DNA from 4 places in the Faecalibacterium sp. 7 genome. Region 4 is predicted to be linked to each of the others. Evidence: predicted binding sites of a transcription regulator. Region 4 holds the regulator's gene; each other region holds the start of a gene.
The links. The regulator Rex, encoded in region 4, represses fermentation and respiration genes when NADH is low (regulators of the CRP and FNR family bind a similar motif). The targets are predictions, from matches to a motif close to ATTGTTAANNNNTTAACAAT.
Positions count from the first base shown of each region.

Region 1: the regulator Rex is predicted to act here: its motif matches at 1,510-1,529, upstream of coaD (pantetheine-phosphate adenylyltransferase).
Region 2: the regulator Rex is predicted to act here: its motif matches at 918-937, upstream of ACKXF7_RS07105 (flavocytochrome c).
Region 3: the regulator Rex is predicted to act here: its motif matches at 1,438-1,457, upstream of ACKXF7_RS14215 (phosphoglycerate kinase).

Region 1 covers NZ_CP186911.1:2,727,701-2,729,904, forward strand. The annotation lists gene ACKXF7_RS13600 (acetyl-CoA C-acetyltransferase) at 1-822, opposite strand, end outside; gene coaD (pantetheine-phosphate adenylyltransferase) at 901-1,407, opposite strand; gene ACKXF7_RS13610 (butyryl-CoA:acetate CoA-transferase) at 1,920-2,204, shown strand, end outside.
Region 2 covers NZ_CP186911.1:1,451,336-1,453,539, reverse strand. The annotation lists gene ACKXF7_RS07110 (LysR family transcriptional regulator) at 1-801, opposite strand, end outside; gene ACKXF7_RS07105 (flavocytochrome c) at 976-2,204, shown strand, end outside.
Region 3 covers NZ_CP186911.1:2,836,108-2,838,311, reverse strand. The annotation lists gene tpiA (triose-phosphate isomerase) at 1-7, opposite strand, end outside; gene ACKXF7_RS14215 (phosphoglycerate kinase) at 112-1,320, opposite strand; gene ACKXF7_RS14210 (glycosyltransferase family 2 protein) at 1,556-2,204, opposite strand, start outside.
Region 4 covers NZ_CP186911.1:435,744-437,947, reverse strand. The annotation lists gene ACKXF7_RS02310 (ClpP family protease) at 1-649, opposite strand, end outside; gene ACKXF7_RS02305 (redox-sensing transcriptional repressor Rex) at 927-1,568, shown strand; gene ACKXF7_RS02300 (thymidine kinase) at 1,820-2,204, shown strand, end outside.

The DNA of each region.
Region 1 (2,204 bases), 820 kb from region 4:
CTCGCTCATGATGACCAGAGCAGCAGCGCCGTCATTGATGGCGGAAGAGTTGCCGGCGGTCACAATGCCGTCCTTGGTGAAAGCGGGCTTCAGCTTTGCCAGCACTTCAGGAGCGCTCAGACGGGGGCCTTCATCAGTATCGAACACGGTGTCGCCCTTCTTGCCCTTGATCACAACGGGAACGATCTCGTCCTTGAAAGCGCCGTCCTTGATGGCCTTGTCAGCCTTCAGCTGGCTGTTGTATGAGAACTCGTCCAGCATCTCACGGGTGATGGGGCTGTAGCCGTACTTCTTCTGATAGGTCTCGTTGGTGCAGACATTCTCAGCGGTCATACCCATGTGCTTGTTGAAGCCGCAGGCATCCCACAGAGCATCGTTGACCATGGTATCCACGATCTCGCTCTTGCCCATAGGAGCGCCCATGCGGTAGCCGTAACGAGCCTTCTGCAGTGCGAAGGGAGCCATGTCCATGTTCTCCATGCCGCCTGCGACCACGATATCAGCATCGCCTGCCTCGATCATCTGAGCAGCCATATTGACGCAGTTCAGACCGGAGCCACACACCACATTGACGGTGACAGCCGGGGTCTCGATGGGCAGACCAGCCTTCAGAGCAGCCTGACGTGCAACGTTCTGGCCCAGACCAGCCTGAATGACACAGCCCATGTAAACATGATCGACCTGCTCAGGTGCGACGTTTGCACGGTTCAGGGCTTCCTTGATGACAATGGAGCCCAGCTCAACTGCGGGAACGTTTGCCAGAGTGCCGCCGAACTTGCCAATAGCGGTACGGCATGCAGATGCGATAACGATCTTTTTCATGTGAATAGCCTCCTGAATTGTGTATGTGTTGCTTTTCGATTGCCTTTTTATCAAAACGCCCTTGGGCATTTCTGCAAATTATTTTTCAGGGTCTTTTCCCTGCCGGATCAGCGCATACTTTTCGTTGACCGCCTTTTCCACATTGGGGGTAACGAACTTGCCGATGTCGCTGCCGTAATACGCTGCCTCCTTCACGATCGTAGAAGAAAGGTAGCTCCACTTGATGCTGGTGGCAAGGAACATGGTCTCAATGCCGGGCATCAGTGCGTGATTGGTCTGCGCAAGCTGGATCTCGTTTTCAAAGTCCGTCACGGCCCGCAGCCCCCGTACCATCACCGAAGCGTGCCGCTTCTTGGCGAACTCTACGGTCAGGCCGTCGAAGCTCTCCACCGAAACGTTCTGGATGCCTTTGCAGCACTCCTTGAGCAGCTCTACGCGCTCCTCTACGGTGAAGAGCGGATTCTTTGCGCTGTTATTGAGCACTGCCACGATCAGATGATCGTTGATCTTTGCTGCGCGCTTGATAATATCAAGGTGTCCTTTTGTGACCGGGTCGAACGAACCGGGATAAACTGCTGTTGCCATCGTCTGGTGTCCTCCTTGAGCGCTGTGAAAAGCGCGTTTTGGTTCTGCCATGATAGCACTTTCCAGTCTTGGGTGCAAGATTTTGTGCAAGCTGTACGTTTTATCGTTAAAATTTAAACAATCAACGCTGTGCCACATCGCGGCAACTTGCTACGCTATAAGTAAATCACATCGTCAAAATTTTATCAAGTCCTTTTGCAAAGATTTTTGGTTTCACCACACCAAACAATCCTCCGAAATTGCTCTAAATTTTGTAAATATTGACAGTCAGCCAAAATTTTCACGATAAACTATTGATTCTGCACATTGTTAATGTTATAACTAAGTTGTGCAGGTCTGCCGAACTGTCCGGCAGCTTTCCCTGTTGTCTGTCAGGATACCACACGGCTATGTCAGAGTTGTGTGCAAACTACCAAAAAACGGTAAATAACCTGCAAAGATCTGTCCGTGCAGGAAGTGTAAATGATAAATTTACAATTCCTTTATGTTATTATAGGAGAGGATGGTTTATAATGGATTTTACGGAACTGTATGCTCAGAAAAAAATGACCGCCGCTCAGGCTGCCGCACTGGTCAAAAGCGGTGACTGGGTGGACTACGGCTGGGCAGTGAACACCCCCGTGGCGGTGGATGCCGAGCTTGCAAAGCGTCTGCCGGAGCTGGAGGGCGTCAACTTCCGCGGCGGCATCCTGATGTGGGTGCCCGCGATCTTCCAGATCGACGACCCCGCCGCACACATGACCTGGAACAGCTGGCACATGGGCGGCATTGAGCGCAAGGCCATTGCACAGGGGTTC
Region 2 (2,204 bases), 1.0 Mb from region 4:
TGTACAGTTTTGTAAAGGATAGGCTCCGAAAGGAATATTAAGTTCCAGATGTTCCAACAGTTCTCCGCTCAAAAATCCAATTCCATAGCCGTTTGCAGCCAATGCAGCCGCAGCACGAATATTGCTGCTCTCTAAAATCTCGGCGGGCTGAATATGCCGCTTTTCCAGCTCCTGAAGGATATACTGTCCTTGCCGTTGGGTACGATTTTGCAAAAGCAAAGTCTGTCCGGCCAACCACTCCAGCGAAAACTCTCCGATTTGGGCAGCTTTCGCTTCTAACGGATGCCCTTTCGATAAAATTGCGTACATCTTATCACTGTGCATTACCTGATAGCTCAAGCCGGTTATTCGCTCAAAGGACATATAAAATGCCAGATCTATTTCGCCGTTTAACAGTTTCTGGTCAAGTACGGCACTGGGGGCCTCTACAATGCGGAACTGTACCTGCGGAAACTCTTTGTGGAAGATGGGTAGTACCTTCGGCAGCGAGAAGCTGCATCGGAACGGCGGGATACCAACATAAAGAACACCCCGGTCAGAACGCAGAATATCCGTCATCTCTGCATCCATCTCACGCTTCTGGCTTAGGATACGCTCCACATGGGCATAGTACCGCTGTCCGGCATAGGTCAGCTTCAATCGGCGGCTCCCACGTTGAAACAAAACCAGTCCAAGGTCTTCTTCCAACTTTTGCAAAAATTTAGAAAGTGTAGGTTGGCTGACATAGAGCTGCCGCGCTGCATGGGTAAGATTTCCGCATTTTACAATAGTGGAAAAATATTCTAACTCCTTGAAATCCATATAGATTCACCTGCCTATTCCGTGTGCTTTTATTTTATCATGTACTATGCATATAGGCTATAGAAAAAATGAAAAATTGATATTTTTGGAATCGAAAAAGTTATGATATACTGCTACTTGTGAAATATATCACAAGAAAATCTTTCTTTGGGACGAAAAAAGCAGGAGGAAATCATGAAAAAGAACAAGATGCTGTATCGCATTGTTGCAGCAGTCCTTGCTTGTGCAGTGGTTGCGCTGGCGCTCGTCACGTATCAGAGCCGCAGTAGCAGCAATGCACCTGTGGCAGAAGGCGCTGTGACTGCAACTGGTTCGGCGAAGGGCATGGAAGGCGATGTGGTGGTGGAAGTCACAGCAGATGCCACTACTATATACTCCATCACCGTGAAGGAGCAGAATGAAACACAGGGCATTGGCTCTGTGGTCTGTGAGCAGCTGCCGGATACCATGGTGGCTGCAAACAGCTACAATGTGGATGGCATTGCCGGTGCAACGGTCACCAGCGATGCGCTGAAGGAAGCCGTGAAAGCCGCTCTGACCAGTGCCGGGCTGGATGCATCTGCTTTTGCAGTTGCACAGACGAGCGATGCCGCAGTGGAAAAAACTGCCGAGAGTCTGTATTGTGATGTGGTCATTGTTGGTGCAGGCGGTGCCGGTTTGACTGCTGCTGCACAGGCCGCTGAAAATGGAGCCAAGGTCATTGTTGTTGAAAAGATGCCCATTGTGGGCGGCAACAGCCTGAAAGCAACGGGCGGCATGAACGCTGCGGACACCAAATATCAGGAAGCACTGGGCATTACGGACAGTGGTGTGGACGAATTTATCGAGGATACCATGAATGGCGGCCATCAGATCAACGACCGCAGCTTGGTGACCGTGATGGCAGAAGAAAGTTCGGATGCAGTCGATTGGCTGGATGCTATCGGTGCTCCGCTGCCCAAAGTCGCTGCAACGGGCGGTACTACCCACAAATATCTGCATGAGCCGGAAGATGGAAGCGCAGTCGGCAGCTATCTGGTTGAAAAGCTGAATGCACAGGCAGAAAAGCTGGGTGTGCAGATCATGCTGAACACCGAAGCGACCGAGATCCTGACGGAAAATGGTGCTGCGGTTGGCATCAAGGCAGAAAGCAAGGAACATAATTATACCATCCATGCAAAGAGCGTGATCCTTGCGACCGGTGGTTTTGGCGCGAACTTTGATTTGATGGCCAGCTTCAATCCGGCACTGGCCAATGCTGTGACCACCAATCACGCCGGTGCTACGGGTGATGGTATCCTGATGGCAGAAGCCATTGGCGCTGACACGGTGGACATGGATCAGATCCAGCTGCATCCGACCGTTTATCAGGAAACCGGCCTGCTGGTTTCGGAGAGTGTGCGCAGCATGGGCGGTATTCTGGT
Region 3 (2,204 bases), 710 kb from region 4:
TATCCATGATACTCTATCTCCTTTATTTACCTTCTATATGTGCAGTCTGTGCACAAACAAAAAGGTGCGGCGGCGCTGAAGCCGCCGCACCCATTTACGATGCCGGAAAAATTATGCGTTCTGAATGACAGCGATGCCGGGCAGCTCCTTGCCCTCCAGATACTCCAGAGAAGCGCCGCCGCCGGTGGAGATGTGGGTCATCTTGTCGCCCAGACCCATCTGCTGCACAGCTGCTGCGCTGTCGCCGCCGCCGATCACGGTGGTAGCGTCGCTCTCAGCCATAGCCTTAGCAACTGCCAGAGTGCCAGCTGCCAGAGTGGGGTTCTCGAACACGCCCATGGGGCCGTTCCACACAACGGTCTTGGATGCCTTGACAGCATCAGCAAACAGCTTCATGCTCTCGGGGCCGATGTCGCAGCCTTCCATGTCAGCCGGGATCGCGGTGACGGGAACAACAGTGGTCTCAACCTGAGCATCGATGGGATCGGGGAAGTCCTTGATGCAGACAGCATCAACGGGCAGCAGCAGCTTCACGCCCTTCTCCTGAGCCTTGGCCATCATTTCCTTGCAGTAATCCAGCTTGGAATCGTCGCACAGGCTCTTGCCGACCTCGTAGCCCTGAGCCTTGACGAAGGTGTAAGCCATGCCGCCGCCGATGATCAGGGTATCGACCTTCTCCAGCAGGTTGGAGATAACATTCAGCTTGTCTGCGACCTTTGCGCCGCCCAGAATAGCGGTGAAGGGACGAACGGGATCGTTCACAGCGTTGCCCAGATACTTGATCTCCTTCTCCATCAGGTAACCAACAGCGGTATCCTTGATGAAGTCGGTGACGCCTGCGGTGGAGCAGTGTGCACGGTGGCAGCTGCCGAATGCATCGTCAACATATGCATCAGCCAGAGAAGCCAGCTCTTCGCTGAACTCGGGCATGTTCTTGGTCTCTTCCTTGCGGAAACGGGTGTTCTGCAGCAGAACGACGTCGCCGTTGTTCATGGCAGCAACAGCAGCCTTTGCGTTCTCGCCGACAACATTGTCGTCATCTGCAAACACAACGGTCTTGCCCAGCTTTGCGCTCAGAGCCACAGCAACGGGTGCCAGGCTGAACTTGGCCTCGGGGCCGTTCTTGGGCTTGCCCAGATGGCTGCACAGGATGACCTTTGCGCCATCATTGACCAGCTTCTGGATGGTGGGCAGAGCTGCGTTGATGCGGTTCTCGTTGGTGATGACACCGTCCTTCATCGGGACGTTGAAATCGCAGCGGACAAGAACCTTCTTGCCGCAGTAGTTCTGATCGTCGATCGTCTTCTTACCTAAACCCATGGTAATAAACTCCTCTCAAGTTTTAATGTCTGAACTAGAGTTTCGCTCGCATTCGGGGGCCATGCCCCGTTACGATACTATTATAAACAAAAACCGTGCACATTGCAAGGTCGCAAGATAGATAATAGTTTAACAAACATTTGCCGCTGATGCACGGAAATGTGTGTATTTTGACCGAAAGGGACGAATAAGCTGAATCAATGCTGTGATTAGGGCCGACAGTTGATCCCAAAGCTTACCTCCCGTCTGCTTCTGTCTCCGCAGTGATGTAAATGGGGCGGTGCTTCACTTCCAGATAGGCCTTGGCCAGATATTCACCCACGATACCCGTACACAGCAGCTGCACACCGCTGCACAGCAGAACGATGCATACCATACTGGGCCAGCCGGAAGTAGGGTCGCCGAAAATCAGTGCACGCACTATCACGAAGATGATGCCGATGAATGCCAGAGCGCAGAAAAGTACACCAAGGCCTGCCGCCATGACCAGTGGCGCGGTAGAAAAGCCCACGATGCCTTCGATGGAGTATTTGAACAGGCTCCAGAAATTCCATTTTGTCTGGCCTGCCACACGCTCCACATTTTTATAATCGAACCATTTTGTGCGGAATCCTACCCAGCTGAAAATGCCTTTGCTGAAGCGGTTATACTCACTCATGCTCAGCACGGCATCCACCATTTTTCGGCTCATCAATCGAAAATCCCGGGCACCATCTACAATTTCAGTATCCGACATTCTGTTGATGATTTGATAAAATTCATGAGCAAACCAGCTGCGTATCGGCGGTTCGCCCTCCCGGGTCGTGCGGCGGGTAGCTGCACAGTCATATTCGCCGGTCAGCAGCGTATCCAGCATGTCCGGCAGAAGTGACGGTGGATCCTGC
Region 4 (2,204 bases):
CCAGCGCATCCGAAAGCCCGCCCAGCTCGTCGATGAGCTTTTCCTTCACGGCCCGGCGTCCGTCCAGCACGGTGCCCATGTCCATCACCAGCTCGCCGGTGTGGAGCATCAGGTCGGTGTAGCGCTTTTCGGTCATGCCGCTGTGGGCCGCCACAAAGCCGGTGATGCGCTGCTGCATCTGCTCAAAGCTGCGCATGGTCTGCGGCACCCCCAGAATGACGCCGGAATGCCGCACCGGGTGCACGGTCATGGTGGCTGTGGGCACGATGAAGCTGCGCCGGGCGCTGACGGCAAGCGGGATGCCGATGGAGTGTCCGCCGCCCAGCACCAGCGTTGCGCTGGGCTTGGATACGCTGGCGATCAGCTCCGCCAGCGCAAGGCCCGCTTCCACATCCCCGCCCACCGTGTTCAGCAGCACCAGCAGACCTTCGATGCGAGGATCTTCCTGCGCGGCCACCAGCTGCGGGATGACATGCTCGTACTTCGTGGTCTTCTGGCCCTGCGGTGCTTCCGAATGGCCTTCGATCTGGCCGATGACGGTCAGGCAGTGGATGACATGCCCGCCGCGGGCCAGTGTGACCGTGCCCAGATCCTCGATCTCCTCTTTTTCCAGCCGACCTGCGTCGGTCTGCTGCGTTTCATCGTTCATATGCTTTCCTCCTGCGTTTTTTGTCAGCATTCCCCGGCTTGTGCCGGGCTATACAGACCCGCCGCAGCAAAAAAACGGTAACATTTCATAAAATTTTTTTGAGAATGATTTGACATTCTCCATCCGTGCTGTATACTTTAAATAATTGACTGTAATATCTGCAAACTGTAATATCTGCAATATGAACCCGTAAATGGATCGGGGCTTCTCTGCGCCGCATCTGTAAAGCAGGCAGCTGCGGCAAGTACTGCGATAGAGCGAAAGGAGAAAGTATTCTATGAGCACCCCTGCAAAGGCTTCGCTTCCCGTTATCAAGCGTCTTCCCAAATATTACCGCTATCTGCGCTCTCTGCAGGAAGACGGCATCAACAGCATTTCCTCCCGCGAGCTGGCTGCTCAGATGGGCACCACCGCTTCGCAGGTACGACAGGACTTCAACTGCATCGGCGATGTGAATGGCCGGCAGGGCATCGGCTACTCGGTGGAAAACCTGCTCTCCATTCTGGAAGGCCTGCTGTTCGGCAACGGCGACCGCCTGCCCACCATCCTGATCGGCTGCGGCCGTCTGGGCAAGGCAGTGAGCCGCTTTATCACCACCGATACCAACGGCTACCGCCTGATCGCCGCCTTTGATGTGGCACAGAGCGAGGTGGGCAAGGAGATCAGCGGCATCCAGATCCGCCATATCGACGAGCTGGAGTCTTTTTGTGCCGAGCATCACCCCAAGGTCGCAGTGCTCTGTGTGCCCCGCGACGGTGCGGAGCAGGTCAGCGGCCGTCTGGTGGATCTGGGCATCGAGGGCTTCTGGAATTTCTCCCACTATGACCTTTCGGTGTCGTATCCCGATGTGGTGGTGGAGAACGTCCATCTGGGCGACAGCCTGATGAGTCTGGGCTACCGTTTGCGCAATCAGGACTGAACGTACCTATTATAAGTAATAAGAGAACCCTCTCAGTCAAAGCCTGAGATGCCGCCGAACCCTCTCAGTCTCGCATACGCTCGACAGCTCCCCCAAAAGGGGAGCTTTATGAGTGGGGACGGGAAAGTTTCTGCTTCTCCGGCGAAGGGACAGCCTGCCCGGAAGATGCAGAAAAGCTCCCCCATCGGGGGAGCTGGCAAAGCCGTCAGGCTTTGGCTGAGAGGGTTCTTTCTGTAAGGAGAGTTTTTCAAATGGCAAAACTGTATTTCCGTTACGGCGCGATGAACAGCGGCAAGAGTACCGCCCTGATGCAGGTGGCCCACAACTACGAGGAGCAGGGGATGCGGGTGCTGATCCTCAAGCCGCAGGTGGATACCAAGGGCGGCGGTGAGCTGGTCAGCCGTCTGGGCGTCCGCCGCAAGGCCGATCTGCTGATCCCGCCGGAAACGGATGTGTTCGAGGCGGTGCGTCAGGCCAACAGCACCGCTGCCCTTGCCTGCGTGCTGTGCGACGAGAGCCAGTTCTTCACCCCGGAGCAGGCCGAGCAGCTGTTCATGGTCACGGTGGATCTGAACATCCCGGTGATCTGCTACGGCCTGCGGGCAGATTTCTCCCTCAAGGGCTTCCCCGGCTCCA